DNA from 2 places in the Priestia sp. FSL H7-0729 genome. Region 1 is predicted to be linked to the other one. Evidence: predicted binding sites of a transcription regulator. Region 1 holds the regulator's gene; the other holds the start of a gene.

Region 1 (8,150 bases):
TCCCGCCACGCATTTGCATCATGAACAACAAAGCTCCAACAAACACCGCTGCAATTAGAATCGGAACAATATTAACACCAGTAAAAGCAAGAAAAATAATCAACACGGGGACAAATCCAATGGCAATTTCTTTGGTCCACTTAGGCATTAGGCCACACTCCTATCTGACCGGGCACACGCGGCAGAATAATAAACTTGCTGGCATCTCCGTCTCTGAGACTGACATATACATTGTTGTCATCCATCGCTGTATTTACCTTTATTCCATTCGTAGCCATCTTCGACAATGTTGGTGTAATCTCGGTGTACTGTTTGTTCTCCATCGCCTGAGCTACGGTAAACATCGCATCACCCCACCAACTTTCCAGTGCTTCACTGGAATGATCCACAACATCCAACTTGAGTGAACGGGTTCCAATCAAGGTCTGTCCTTCTTTGTGAATATATTGGACCAGTCTGCCCAAATCAACATCAGGTTTCAGATCGAGTTTCAATTGTACGTCATTGCGGTTAATAGTTAATTGAACGTCATTGACTCCATCGTACTGGGTAACCATTTTTTCAATCGGATTCTGCAAAGCCACCTGACGATACACAAACCAACCTCCAAACAACACAACGGCTGAAATGACGGCAGTTAAAGCAATAGGCAATACTTTTAGCTTCAAGTGAATTACCCCTCCCAGATTTTGGCCCAACCTACTGGCTTATTGGTATATACGAATATGTGCACATTGACTCCTGCGAGAATTTCGACAGGTTTATTTGTTTATGAATGTAACTTTGAGTACATATCTGAGTATATCACATCGTATATACAATTTCGAAGGCGAAAATATGAATAAATTATTAATTTTAACTATTTAAATCAAAACTGTTCACAGGCAACACAAAGAACCGGTTCAGTCGGATATCCGTCTGCCGGTTCTTTCATCTCTATGATTCTCTAGCTAAGTTACTCTATCGGTTCTAACTGTTCGGGAGTGTATAGACCAAGTCCACCTGTTCTCCATTGCTAAAACGATAAAACCGATAGTGGTTATGCGTACCGTCTTTATAATACACTTGCCACACATATATTCCATTCACAACACCGGGCATGATTCGTTTAATCTCACCGGCAGGAACTTCGGAGCCAAAGCGATTGCGTATCTGTGCTTCGGACATGCCATTCTGCAGCAGCTCACTGTGTATAGCGTTAGCACCCTTAGCGGGTTGATTGTTTGCATCGAATTTAACCCAGACCATAACATCCTGGTTATCCTTATTTTTGCCGGTCAGGGTCCAGTAGATGTTGTCAGAGCCTTCTTTATCTCCCCAGATGTACTTACGCAATTCATCATGAGATGTAATGCCCAGTTGCTCCTGTGCTGCCTGTATGGCGAGCGCTTCTTCCTTGCGTTGGTCCTGTGTGACATACACGTAATAACGCTGAAGTCCAAACAGAATCAGAACCAGTGCAAGCAGCGAAATCCATATCCACTTCTTTTTTTTCTTCAAAAGCCGAACTTCCTTTCCCTATGATGCTCTGCAATGCAATTAACGAGCAAGCAAACCATCAAATGCCAATTGAGACTCACGCAAAATGCGCTCTTCATCCAGCGTCAGACATTCGCCATGTTTAACCACTTGTTTACCGTCCACCCATACGTGCTCCACATCTTTGGCAGAGGCCGAATAGATCGTATGTGAGATCAGGTCTGTATGTGGGTAGAAGTGTGCCTGTTCAATGTCCAGGGCGATGAAATCAGCCTTCATGCCTACCTGAAGCGCTCCGGTGTTGTTCAGGAAGATGGATTTAGCACCATATGAAGTTCCGAGTAGTAACGCTTCGCCCGCTGGCACGGCCGTCGGGTCACCAGACACACCTTTGTGGATCAATGCAGCCAATCTCATTTCCTCAAACATATCCAAGTTGTTGTTGCTTGCCGGTCCGTCTGTTCCGAGTGACACCGTAACTCCTGCTTTCAGCAGTGCTGGTACCCGCGCAACACCGGAAGCAAGTTTCAGGTTACTTCCCGGGTTATGGGATACAGCCACATCATGGCGGGCCAAAATTTCAATCTCTTCATCATTCAGATGCACCGCATGTGCAACCAGGGATGGACGGGAGAAAAAGCCCAGTTTCTCCAGATGTGCCACAGGACGCAGTCCATAGTCTGTAACGTTCTGTTCCACTTCACGCAGCGTTTCCGACATATGTGTATGCAGAGGAAGGTTAAGGTCATTTGCGACCTGTACAAGCTTCTCTATGTAGTCAGGAGGGCATGTATATGGTGCGTGTGGTGAGATTACGGTTGTGATGCGACCATCTGCCTGTCCATTCCACTCACGTGCAAACGCTGCCGACTCCTCCAGTTTCCGCAATTGCTCTTCTTCCGAACACAGCCCGATTACACCACGTGCCAGTGCTGCTCTAACGCCGGATTGTTCCACCACTTTGGCAACTTGATCCATGTGATCATACATGTCCAGGAAAGCTGTAGTTCCACCTTTCAACATTTCAAGCACAGATAGCGAAGTTCCCCAGTATACGTCTTCTGAAGTCATTTTCGCTTCCATCGGCCACATTTTTTCTTGCAACCATACTTGCAACGCCAGATCATCTCCGTGCCCTCTAAGCAATGACATCGCTGCATGACCATGCGTATTGATCAGACCCGGCAGGAAGAACAATCCTTTTCCATCCACTTTGGTACAATTCTCGTCTCCATCCGGCAATGTCTCACCAATATGCACAATCTTGTCATTCTCGACAACCATGTATCCTTGAACTACATTCCAAGTTGCGCCTTCATTCACGGCAAATTTGCCGTTGTGGATTACCCATCTATTTGTTGTCATCTTGCTCGTCGTCCTTTCCAGTCTCCAAGTAATAGGCCAAACTTAGCAGATCCGTTGTAAAGTCAGCATGGTGAATGCGGATGTGCGGCGGTGTTTTTAGAATAGTTGGTGCAAAATTAAGTATCGCTTCGATTCCGGATTCAATCAGCTGATCAGCTACATTTTGGGCTTCCGTATCCGGAACGGTAATAATCCCGATGCGGATGTTATCCGTTTTAACCGCTTCCGTTAATTCGTTCATTGGTTTTACCTTCAAACTGTTGATTTGACTACCAATCTTCGGTCCATATGCATCGAATACAGCAACAATCTTCATGTTGTCTTTCAGATATGCGTTGTAGTTGGACAAGGCCTGTCCGAGGTTACCCGCGCCTACCAGAGCTACATTGATTTGCTGATCGATTTTGAGAATGTGACGAATCTTCTCGATCAAATAGGAAACATCATACCCGATCCCTTTACGACCAAAATCACCGAAATAAGCCAGGTCTTTTCGAATTTGGGCCGGATTCAGATCCAGCCGCTGTCCAAGCTCTTGAGAAGAAACAGTAGCCACCTCACGCTGATGTAACTCGCTCAAATAGCGCAAGTATACAGGCAGACGTCGTACCACCGCTTCCGAAATTTTATCCGATTTCATTTTTGCTCCCCCTTACCAAGCCTACAATAAAATAATAGATGAAAAGATGAGCATTCTGTATAAACTCAGAGATAGATGTGACATTTTATACAGAATGCTCCTTGTAATTTAGGTTATAAGTTCTTACGTGCAACTGCTTTAATCGGATACGGAAATATCTAATAAAGTTTAACGCCAATCGATCATGTCATGCAATGATATAACGAAAAAAACAACCATTATTCTTGTTCATTAGCAGATTTTTCTAACCACTCGGTAATTCGTGGAACCATCTGCTCCGTGAGCATATGCTCCATTTTTGGACCAGGTAATGAATATAAAAAGAATTTACCATAGTACGCTTCAATCACCCGAGTATCATAAACAATGACAATACCTCTGTCCTTCGCTGTACGCACCAATCGGCCAAATCCTTGCTTGAAACGTATGACCGCTTGTGGCACGGACAGTTTCATGAACGGATTTTTCTTTTGTTCCTGAAGCAACTCACTCTTGGCTTCCACCAAAGGATGATTCGGCGGCTGGAAAGGCAGGCGCACAATAGCGAGACAGGTCAGTGCTTCTCCCGGGATATCTACACCCTCCCAGAAGCTGCTGGTGCCCAGAAGTACCGTAGCTTTGGCATCCTGGAACCTGCGAGTCAACTTGGAGCGGCTTCCACTGTCCACACCTTGGCCCAACAACGAGATGTCATTACCAGACAGTGCCTCTTTCAGCGGATCATAGACCTGTCGCAGCATCTTGTATGAAGTAAACAGAACCATCATGCGTCCACGCGTGGCAATTGCGGTCTCTGCGAGTGACTGCACCAGCATATTGACAAAGTGCGCATCACCCACACTGCCCTTCACACTCGGGAAATCACGCGGAATTACGAGAAGCGCCTGATCGCGATAATTGAATGGTGACGGTAGCATCGACGTTAACAGCCGGTTATTCTCAGAGGCTTCCTGTAAGCCAAGCTGCTCAATCATGAACTGGAATGACTTATCCACGGAGAGTGTAGCCGATGTAAGCACAACGCTTTTCTTTTTATCAAAAAACAAATCCTTAAGTTGTGCACTGACATCTACAGGTACGGCATACAGTTGAAGCGATTTACTGCGGAACTGACCGCTGGCTTCCATCCAGTACACCGTTTTCGCATCATCCATACGCATGAAGAAACGCAGATTCTCCTTCAATGTGGTCAGATCTTTCAGCAGTCCTGTAATGTCCGTGATCAGACTATCTGATTGATAATCATCCTGATCCTCTTTCACCTCAAGCAGCAATTTGTCCCCTTTGCGAACCAGATCACCCAGAGTTACATAGATCTGATTCTCCAGATCCTGCAACTCCTGCCATTTTGCAGGTTTTTGAGAGGCCTTTAGACGCAGTGAAAATTGCCCTGTCTCGCCTGGTGAAGCATCACTTCGTTCAGGCAACAGACCGAACAGGGCATCACTCATTCGATCCCACAGTTCTTTAACCTCAACCGCCAGCGGGAACATCTGATCCACCATGGAGCCCCATTGCGCCGAATTCTCATGCCCGGATAACTGCGAACGAAGCATAGGCAGTTGTCCATTACGACTGTCTTTAAACAGACGGGTCAGGGTATGAACCAACGTGAAATATTTCATATGCATTCCAAGATGCTTACCCGCTACATCCTCGAGATGATGGGCCTCATCGATCACAAGACTCTCATAGGCTGGCAACAGCTGATGCGCTGCTTTCACATCCGTAAACAGTTTGGAGTGATTGGTAATGACGATATCAGACAACCCGGCCTCATGTTTGGCGCGATGATAGAAACATTTGCGGAACCATGGGCAGGATCTTCCCAGACATGACTCGGATTCGCTCTGTACCGTTTCCCAGAAGTCGCCTCCGCGTCCGCTAAGGTTAAGCTCCTCATCATCTCCAGTTTCGGTCTGTGTAAGCCAAACGATCATCTGAGCGGCTGTGAAATAATCCTCTTTGGGTGTGGCAAATTCACGTTTATTGATTTTGTGTTCAAATTTGCGCAGGCACAGGTAATGTCCACGTCCCTTGAATACAGCAGCCTTAAACGGAAACGGAACCACTTGGGTCAGCATTGGAATGTCCCGCTCTCTCAATTGCTCCTGCAGATTGATCGTATGCGTGCTGACCATGACTTTCTGTTCTTGCTTCACACTTTCGTAAATAGCAGGTAACAGATAACCCAGAGATTTACCGGTACCCGTTCCAGCTTCGATCAAGAGATGTTTCTCTTCATCCAGGGCTTGCCTTACACTGCTGAACATCTGAGTTTGCGCTTCACGCTCTTCGTAGTGATCCAGCGTATCCTTCAGGTTCTCCCGAACCTGGTCCATGAATTGTTCGAAGGTTACACCTTCGAGGGGATTGCCCTCCCGCTCATCACGTGGTGCACCAATATCAGTCCAATCGCTTACATTCAGAGCAAGCTGCCGATAATAGGTGTGTCCATCGAGATCCTGGATCGGCTCTGCTTCCTTCTCACTGCGCATCCCGTCCAGGAACCAGCCTAAGTCACTGTCTTCTGGTGCAAACAGGTCACTGAGGCGCTGAATCGTTATGAGCGGTAGTTCCTTTAACTCATCCAGACACTTGAGCAGCACATAGGCTGTCGCCAGTGCATCACTGTCTGCCTGATGAGGGCGATCATGTTGAAATCCAAATTCAGAAGACACATAACCGAGTTGATAAGAACCCAGTGATGGGAACGTAATCTTCAGAAAATCAATAGTATCCAGAATACGGCCAGTGAACGGCAGATAACCGCAACGGTCAAGAGCATTCTGCAAAAAGTGAAAATCAAAAGCGACGTTGTGTCCAACAAGCACTACATCGTTAAGTAGCGGAACCATCTCCATCATCATCTCTTCGAGTGAAGGAGCGTCCGCCACATCTTCATCGGTAATACCCGTTAACCCCGAAATAAACGGGGGAATCGGGACACCAGGGTTCACATAAGAACTATATATTTGAGTTATGCTGTTGTCATGATCTATGATGGCAAGTCCGGCCTGTATAATCTCACCGTCGGACTGCGTGCCGGTTGTTTCGAAATCCAATACGGCAAATTTCATTGCAATGTACGATCCCTTCCATTCAGTCTATGTTACAGCATAGCAAAAAAAAGGGGATTTGAAAATTAACTGACAAAAAAGCGGTGTCCCCGCCGCTATGCCAAAGGAGGGAACACCGTTTTTTTGTCGCCGAATTCCCGCTTAATGAAGGGTCGTCAGCTGATTAGCATATTGCAATTTTCCCCTGTTCAACCTGCATGCTTCCATGTTGTACAGTGGTTCGGTCAATGTCGGGTCATACTGAAGGGCCTGTGCAAAAAGTGAACATGCAGCCTCCGGATTCGCAAGCTTTGCTTGAATACAGCCTAGGGCATTACATACAAGCCCCTTCAAGCGAGGTGAACCCTTAAGGTACATGATCTGCTGCAAATGTGTCCCTGCTTCCGCCATTTGTTCCAGATTCAGATATGCGAGTGCCAGGTAAAAACGAGTCAATGCACTCTCCGGATGGTCGGTCACAACCCGGGAGAATTGCATGATCGCCTGCGAATACATCTGTAATTTGAAATAGCCCTGACCTCGACTGAAACATTCCAGATGGAGTTCAGGCAGAGCAGTAACAGCTTCCTGTTCCGGTTCAAGGGAAGCAGGCTTATCCATCTCCCGCTCCCTCACCTGGCTCATCTTTTCTTCAAACATCAGCCATTCATCCAGCATTCCGTCACTCATCCGCTTAAGCAAGTTCCACTTTTGCAGCAATTCTTGTTTGTTCAGGCCTTCAGCGGAAGGATAGCTCTTGATAATTTCATCTAACATGTCGTTCATTTCTGCGAAAACATGCTGGAACATCGTTGCATCCCCACCCTTGAAAAAATGGATTAGTGCAGTGACCTGTACTCATTTTTTGCTTCAAGGGCCGATTTCATTCTCCTTACCAGTCGATTACATAATTGTTGCGTGGACTTCCTGCTTCATGGTTTGTACAGGTTTATTCTGTCCATCTACAAATACAACGGTTGGTTTGTGAGTATTTGCCTCTTCTTGCGACATCATGGCATAAGAAATGATAATGACGTTGTCTCCAGGTTGCACCAGGCGTGCAGCTGCGCCGTTTAGACAGATAACCCCGCTTCCGCGCGGTCCTGGAATCACATAAGTTTCCAGACGTGCACCATTGTTGTTGTTCACAATTTGCACTTTCTCGTTTTCCATCAAGTCGGATGTTTCCATCAAGTCTTCATCTATGGTAATGCTACCCACATAGTTCAAGTTGGCTTCCGTTACCGTAGCGCGGTGAATTTTGGATTTCATGAGTGTTCTAAACATGGGACAGTACCTCCGATTTTTGCAACCTTATATTGTCAATCAATCTTGTTTTTCCGAATTTCACCGCAAGTGCAATGAGCAGATCGTCACGTCCTTGAACCTCTTCCTGATCTGCGAGCGGCACCAGACTTGGAAAAGCCTGAATCTCAGCATAGTCGATCACTGCAAGCGATGAGGTTGCAATCTGCTCGCGCAGAATACGACGGATATCTGCAGCGTTTATAGCTATACCCGTATCTGCGGCTTCCTGAGCTGCGCGCAGTGCCTTCGACAGGACCAACGCCTGTGTACGCTGTTCTGCGCTAAGATAGACATTACGT
Region 2 (8,150 bases), on a different contig from region 1:
TACTCGTCTGTTATGGATCTCAGAGATGAGTTACAAAATGAAGGATAATGCTCGGATGCTCTTTATGGTGACGGTAGTCATTGCGATTGCTTCGATGAGTGCAGTTGTGATTTTGTCACTGGATCAGGAGAATCGGGAGCAGTTTACCAACAACGATTTTCCAGTCATATACAATGTGTACACACCATCGGATCAAATGGATATGAGCGCTATTGATTCGACACTTGAAACCGCAGGCTTGGATTATCAGCAAGTGTATCTGGAGTACTTCTGGTCTGATGCAGATCAGAGTGCTGTCTCAGTCATGCCACTCAGTCATTACAACCGATTCAATACGATCCAAGGAAAAAAGACATTCCAATTGGATTCAGGTGCAGCATTATTCGTAGATTCGCGGAATGAGAAGGATCAGGCTCAGATCGATCGAAACAGGTTTCGCAATTATGCGGAAGGAGACACATTGACCTTGAATCTAGAAGCTGGCCCGATGCAAGCAAGAGTTACAGCCACGGATGTTGAGACACGGTTTGCAACCTTGATCTATTCAACAGGTGTAGTTGTCCTCCCGGATGAGAAGTTTGAAGAGATCACACAACAGATCCATGAAAATAGATTATCTGGCAAAGTTCTGTATCAGATTCCTGCCTGGGGTCATGCGGTACCTGACCGCCACTCCTCGGAAGCCATGGTTAGCGATCAGTTACTTTCGTCCGCAGATACCATTCGAAGCGATAATGCTTCGGATGAGAATTACTCCGGATTTCTGACCACTCGATATGGAGATTTTGAAAGATACAGACAGGGTACAGCACTATTTACCTTCTTGGGCATATTTATCGGATTGATCTTCTCCATCTCTTCGGCAAGCTTTCTGTATTTCAGACTGCATACCGATCTTGAAGCCGATGGAAAAATGGTGCACTCTCTTTCGAAAATGGGTCTCAGTTTCGACGAGATGAAACGATCATCCACCGTTCAGATTGCCATTCTGTTCTTTTTACCGATCGGGGTAGCTATCATTGAAACTTTGGTCGTGGTTAAGCCATTCCTGACTGAATTTGGTATTACCAATTATACGGTTCCGGTGTTGACTGTATTTGGGGCGTTTGTCCTTGCACAGACGTTTTATTTCTTTGTTATCCGTTCCAGATATATATCTTCTCTGCGCAAAATGATGGTTTAGTCATCCAGGAAATGAATGATTATAAGGTACAGAACATGATCCGTTGATTGCCCGCATTTCTTGATTCAGATCAAGGAATCGCGGGCTTTCTTGCGTTAAGATGAATGCATCAACAGATTACATTATCGAGGAGGACGATGATATGAGTATTACGTCATTGCAAGAAGTTAAAGCATTCAGTGAGGATCGTTTTACGAAACGGGTTTTATTCCAAGAGGGTGGAGGAGTGACCTTTGTACTTCATTTTCTGCCAGGTCAGCAGCTTCCCGTTCATAAACATCCGGGCGCAGACGTTATTTTGCTGGTGGTCGAAGGTACTGGCACACTTATTCTGGATGGTGAAGAACAAGTGGTAAAACAAGAGGATGTAATTCATTGCGACGGTGAAGTGGAGTTCGCATTCCATAATACAGGAGATCAGGAAGTTCGTTTGTTCGTGGTGTTAAACAAAGTGCCAGCAGCTTCGTATGCAAAGGACATCTAACATTCAGTATCAAGGAACCCATAAACCATAAAATGATTCATTGATCGGCACTTAAAATAAGGGGAACTCGACTATGGGTTTTCCTTATTTATTTTTATTAAAGAATACTCTTCTTAAATACACGTCCTTCTAGCAATCTTGGGGTAGTAGATTAAGTGTACGTTCCCATCGGTAAACAAAAAGCATACCTGGGTCTGAGAGTATCAGATCTTAAGTACGCTTCTTCGTATTCCGGCAGCAATTTGTTCATTCATCCGGTCACGGGTCATTCTACCTAGAAGTATCCCAGCATTTCTTTGGCTTCATTTGACATCAGCTGTGGAGACCATTGTGGCTCCCACACGACTTGTACATCAATATCAGTCTTATTCGTATTTTCCTGCAACACCCATTTCACGGCACCGACAATCGTATCGTGCAGCGGGCAGCCCGGTGTAGTCAGCGTCATCCGTACATGAACCCGTTCAGGCTCTTCCCTTACTTCATATACCAGACCCAGGTCAACGATGTTGACACCTAATTCAGGGTCATATACTTCCTTGAGACATTCCAGCAAATGAGTCGTTTGTTCCATGATGTTCACTCTCCAGTCCACCTTATTTAGGTTAACGCCTGAATACCAAAGCAATATTTGCGATATATACGATGGAGACAAGAGACAAAATCGTCCCCCCAGCCATCATGACCTCTGCCAGATTAATTAGAATTCCACTGACAAGCAGAAGGCTTCCAGCGACCATGGCGAGCATACCCCAATGGACATACCGTTCACTCAGCATACCTGCCATTAGCGGTGTTCCGGGTCTGCCTGCTTGCTTGCCATATTTGTGGGTCCACCACAGAAAAGGCACGATTTTGGAGGCATACCCGAGTATAGTGAGAGACACCCAGCCCCCAAGATATACCCATCCAGACAGCAGGACAACACGTGGATGGAGTAGCAGCTCAGTCCCTTGCGCGGAATAGATCAGCAGGGCAACAGCATATACAGCAAGCCCACGGCTTACATACACAGACCAGCGAATGCCTGGACCCGGATTATTTTTGTGCCGTTTTTCCTGAATTTGCTCCAAGTGATACACATAGAAGAGCAGGGCTGCGGTTAGAAGCAAAAGCGCGAACCAGAGCAAGCCACCCTTGATGCCTGTGAGAAAAGCGACAACGCCTGTGATTACAGCTGCATTCCACAGGAGCAAGACCGCTTTCTGCAATCGAATGGAATAATTGTGGGACAGGTAGAACATGGGCAGCATTTTGTAACTGAAGCCGGTAATTAACATGCCAAACCATCCGAGTGTCCCCATCCAGATGTGTGCGCCGAACAAGCGTTCATGCAAGCCATTCCAATCACCAAAGGCAAAATTCAGACCCATTAGCATACCGGATAACCCGGTGAGCACCAGATAGAGGCAGGCGCAGGCGGCGCTAATCGTCACCGGATTCCACTGTGAAGCTCGGATGAGGGTAACGGTCATATTCCACCCGAACAATAGAATGCCTGAAAGCGCGATTGTAGCAGAACCGGCAATCCATATGACATCTGCACGAATGAAGCCGTATAACATGCCCACGATACCGATACTGAACAAGAAATAATGACAATAACCGAGAAACAGACTATAGATATTGGATTGCAAAATAACATGTATCAACTGATATACGGCACCCATGGCCAGCATCGTTGCCCATCCAAGCACAAACAAATGAGCGTGAAACCAGCCTTCGGGTCCTCTGAGTTCATCACCAAGCCAGCCTGTCAGCGAGAGCAGGGAGAAGGCATGATACATTACAAATCCAAAGATGCCCGTGATGATAAAAAGAAACGGCAACCTGGACATGGCGTTCGCCTCCTTACCCTTTTTCAATTCTCACTTTGGCTGTGCCATCCGTTTGATCCTCGACCGTATAGAGGCAACCGAGATTGTTCAACTCTTCAATCAGGAATACAGGTACACGGTCATTGTGGATCAACACGACTTCCCCAGATTTGCAACGCTCCAGTGCGGCAAGTGTTCGCATCATGGGTTGTGGCGGTTCCAATCCGCGATTGTCGAGTATAACGGTGGGAGCCTGTAGAGATTCAAAGTTTTCAATCGCAACAGCTTGCTCTCCCGGATGTCCTTTGCATGAAGCTGATTCTTCGTCGGAATCTGGATCAGAATCAGCTTCCGATCCAGATAAAACCATTGCAGAACATGCTTTTGCACCGGTTTTATTTTTTTTGTGTACAAACGTGGTAACCCAGTGATCCGAACCCTTTCGTTCCGATGTGCTGGAGTATCCTTTCAGCTTGAGAATACCAAGCAGAGGCGTTGGTTTGAATGGAGCGTGTAGTACAAAGACATCTTCATGCTGAAGGCCTTTGACCGTGTCCATGATCAGCTGGAACGGCTCTAGCTTTTTACTCAGATGAGGACGCACATCCAATTCAACAATATGAACATCAGATGGAGACATGTGCGTTCACATCCGATCCTGCACTGGCTACATCCGCCTCTACCAACTGTAGAGACGATTTATACAGAGCGGCCATTCCACCGTACAGCGCATAGAAGAATGACTCTGGCGCATCGAGGGAGAAGGAGAGATAGGCTTTCGGGTCCATTCCGAGTACACGCTCAAATAGTCTTGCACTGTCATAGGCGTAGAAACAGAAATGAGTATATTCGAATACAGGCATTTTCTCATAAATGGTGATAATCTCTTGCGCATATTCCGCTTGCTCACGCTGCGCCATTTGAACCATGGTTGTGGCGTCTTCCAGCCGCAGCGTAATGCGAAGTGTAGTATCGTCAATGATTTCAACGTGCGCCATAGCGGTTCAGCTCCAATCTATATTTTGCTGATTTTGACCTGGAACGTCTTAGGACCCTGTTCAATATACTCCCAGTTGAAGCCGTCGGGATGTGTGGACTGGAACTGGAATCGAAGGGGCTTGGGATCGTGATCGTTGATGAGCAGCATGGACTCCTGTGGTTGCAACTGATCAAACGTTTCGAAAATAACTTTATGTTTCAAATGCGGTGGATACTCCGTGGCATTAATGGTTGCTGCGTATGTGTTCATGTGTCATTCCTCCAAATAGGGATAGTGTGGTGTTGCAATTTGATTATAGAAAACGTGAAGAGAGGGCTGTGTGAGCCTGCTCACACATTTACTATTGCCATAATTTTGCCTTATTTAGATTAGAATCCTGTTCGGAAAAGGGTTGCGGAGCATAATTAAATGTGCGACTGTGCGCTATGTTTCACTTCTTGTGATATTTTGCACAGTTCGTCGAGCGAGACATCCTTATATTTAGCGTCAAGATGACACTGGATGAGAGGAAGATTAGGTTCCTCCTTCGGCTGATATGAAGACAGCACCCTAGAGAAGGGAGGTACGTGTATGGAATCAACATTAATGGACCCGTTTGGAAGAGTGCATGATTATTTGAGAATTTCGGTTACGGATCGCTGTAATCTCCGCTGTGTGTATTGCATGCCGGAGGAAGGAATGCAATTTGAACCGACAGAACGCATCCTGTCCTATGAAGAAATCACGTCCATCGTTAAGGCGCTTGCTCCACTGGGCATTCGGAAATTGCGTTTGACCGGAGGGGAGCCTCTTGTTCGCAAGGGGCTGGATCAACTGATTGCGATGTTATCCGCTATTCCAGGAATTGAGGACATTGCATTGACAACCAATGGTATCTATTTGGCACCTTATGCGGATCTGCTAAAGACTGCGGGGTTAACCCGGGTGAACATAAGCCTGGATTCTTTGAAGCCAGAACGATTCGCAAGCATTACTCGAGGTGGCAAGGTGCAGCGTGTGCTGGATGGAATTAAGGCCAGCCAACAGGCCGGATTTTATCCGATCAAGCTGAACGTGGTGTTGATGAAAGGCGTGAACGACGATGAGGTGGAAGATTTTCTGCGGATGACCCGGGATGAACCCCTTCATATTCGTTTTATTGAGTACATGCCTATTGGAGAAAGTGGAGATGGTTGGAGATCAGGGTATATGCCTCTCGAACATGTGCTGGAAACATGTGGAGCACGATGGGATTACGAAAGCTGTGGAGAGATTTACGGGAATGGTCCGGCAGACAGTTATCGCATTGTGGGAGCTGCCGGAACGTTTGGTCTGATTCACCCGGTGAGTAGCCATTTTTGCGGGAATTGCAATCGGCTCAGGCTGACGGCAGATGGAAATATCAAACCTTGTCTCTACTGGTCGGATGAGTTCAATGTTCGTCCACTCGTAGGTGATGACAAGGCGGTGCGGGATTTATTTTACAAGGCGCTCGGAGCCAAACCCGAAACACATGACATGTTAAAAGCCTTAAACGGGCAACAGATCGGCGGCACGCCAACGCTGCGACATATGTCGCAAATCGGGGGTTAGCAACAGCAGTTCAGGAGTCAGGACTTGCATCAACAGGTCATATATGTGGGAGGACAACAATGAGTAACAAAAGCATGCCTTGGATGGGCAAACTCAAATATTTTGCCAAACGTGAAAAAAGTGCGGAAGGATGGAGTGAGATGTCCCCGGTCAACCGGGACTGGGAAGATGTCTACCGCCGCCGCTGGCAGCATGACAAAGTGGTGCGTTCCACACACGGAGTCAATTGTACCGGATCATGTAGCTGGCAGATCTATGTGAAAGACGGCATTGTAACGTGGGAAACGCAGGCTACCGACTATCCTTCAACTGGACCGGATATGCCGGAATTTGAGCCACGGGGATGTCCACGTGGAGCGAGCTTCTCATGGTATCTGTATAGCCCACTGCGTGTCAAACATCCTTACGTACGTGGTGCGTTGCTGGACATGTGGCGTGATGCGCTTCAGACGCATGGTGACCCTGTTCAAGCATGGTCCAGCATTGCGGATGATCCGGCCAAAGTGAAAAGATACAAATCGGTGCGGGGTAAAGGTGGATTAATTCGCGCGTCATGGGGTGAAGTGACACAGATTATCGCCGCTTCACTGATTCATACGATCAAAGAATACGGGCCTGACCGGATTATTGGTTTCTCTCCAATTCCGGCCATGTCGATGGTCAGTTATGCAGCAGGGTCGCGCTTCCTATCCCTGATGGGATCACCATTGCTCAGCTTTTATGACTGGTATGCGGATCTGCCACCGGCTTCACCTCAGATCTGGGGCGATCAGACCGATGTGCCCGAGAGCAGCGACTGGTACAACTCCGGATACATTCTGGTATGGGGTTCGAATCTGCCAATGACGCGCACCCCCGATGCCCATTTCCTGGCTGAAGCACGTTATCGGGGAACGAAAGTGGTATCAATTAGTCCGGATTATGCCGAATATGTGAAGTTTGCAGATACATGGATGTCGGTAAAACAAGGAACGGACGGCGCTCTGGCAATGGCTATGGGCCATGTCATCCTGAAAGAGTTTTATATTGAAAAGCCTACGGACTATTTCATGCAATATGCCAAACAGTATACGGACTTTCCAAATCTGCTGATTGTGGAAGAAAAGGACGGCGTACACACAGCAGGCAGATTTCTCGTTGGGGAAGATCTGGGCATTACAGGTAATAACATGGCTTGGAAAACGCTCGTTTACGATGAAAACAGTGGAACTTATGCGATGCCAAAAGGAAGTTTGGGCTTCCGTTGGGGTGAAGAAGGCACATGGAATCTCAAAATGGAACAGGTAGAGAACGGTGAGCCGATTGATCCAAGACTATCCATGCTTGGCGTTCATCATGATCTGGTTACGATTCAACTGCCGTACTTTGATGATGAGGGGAAACATGTCATGCAGCGGCAGATTCCTGTACGTCGAATATGGCTTGAGGATCGATGGATTACAGTAACAGCTGTATACGATCTGGTACTTGCCAAATACGGAATTGAACGTGTAATGACGCGTTCTGCGGACTCAGCAGAAGTAGTCACTGGTGTGGAGCAGTTGAGTGTACGTATTAACTATGGAGACGACATTTCGCATGCAGCACAGATAAAACCATTCACTCCAAAGTGGCAAGAGAAAATCACTGGTGTGGACCAAGAGACCGTCGTACAGATTGCACGCGAGTTCGCACAGAATGCGATCGATACCAAAGGTCGGTCCATGATCATTATGGGAGCCGGTATTAACCACTGGTATAACTCTGATGTAATCTATCGTGCCATTATCAACCTGATTCTGATGACTGGCTGTCAGGGTGTGAACGGCGGAGGCTGGGCCCACTATGTCGGTCAAGAAAAATTGCGTCCGGCTGAAGGCTGGCAGACGATTGCCTTTGCTCGTGACTGGACTGGACCTGCACGTCTGCAGAACGGAACCTCCTTCTTCTACTTTGCAACAGATCAATGGAGATACGAGGAGACCCCAGTCGGAGAGTTGACCTCAGCGCTTGAGGGTAAACCGCGGTTCCAGCATGTGGCTGATTATAATGTGATGGCTGCACGTATGGGCTGGCTGCCATCCTATCCACAATTCAATCGTAACTCGATTGATC

What was found. Region 1 encodes Rex, which represses fermentation and respiration genes when NADH is low (regulators of the CRP and FNR family bind a similar motif). Its sites were predicted from a motif close to TTGTGAAATATTTCACAA; they were not measured.
Region 2: a site for Rex is predicted at 4,922-4,939, ahead of MHH93_RS00210 (DUF2249 domain-containing protein). Genes of this name have one in related genera too.

Annotation. Positions count from the first base shown of each region.
Region 1 is NZ_JBBOTQ010000017.1:63,762-71,911, reverse strand. Features, by position in the region: gene MHH93_RS25300 (AAA family ATPase) at 1-148, opposite strand, end outside; gene MHH93_RS25295 (hypothetical protein) at 141-668, opposite strand; gene MHH93_RS25290 (hypothetical protein) at 970-1,500, opposite strand; gene MHH93_RS25285 (amidohydrolase) at 1,540-2,844, opposite strand; gene MHH93_RS25280 (redox-sensing transcriptional repressor Rex) at 2,831-3,484, opposite strand; gene dinG (ATP-dependent DNA helicase DinG) at 3,703-6,564, opposite strand; gene MHH93_RS25270 (tetratricopeptide repeat protein) at 6,706-7,353, opposite strand; gene panD (aspartate 1-decarboxylase) at 7,447-7,830, opposite strand; gene panC (pantoate--beta-alanine ligase) at 7,823-8,150, opposite strand, start outside.
Region 2 is NZ_JBBOTQ010000001.1:44,328-52,477, forward strand. Features, by position in the region: gene MHH93_RS00180 (ABC transporter permease) at 1-1,183, shown strand, start outside; gene MHH93_RS00185 (cupin domain-containing protein) at 1,326-1,667, shown strand; gene MHH93_RS00190 (metal-sulfur cluster assembly factor) at 1,942-2,241, opposite strand; gene MHH93_RS00195 (hypothetical protein) at 2,273-3,505, opposite strand; gene MHH93_RS00200 (DUF2249 domain-containing protein) at 3,519-4,124, opposite strand; gene MHH93_RS00205 (hypothetical protein) at 4,111-4,482, opposite strand; gene MHH93_RS00210 (DUF2249 domain-containing protein) at 4,500-4,733, opposite strand; gene moaA (GTP 3',8-cyclase MoaA) at 5,055-6,056, shown strand; gene MHH93_RS00220 (nitrate reductase subunit alpha) at 6,116-8,150, shown strand, end outside.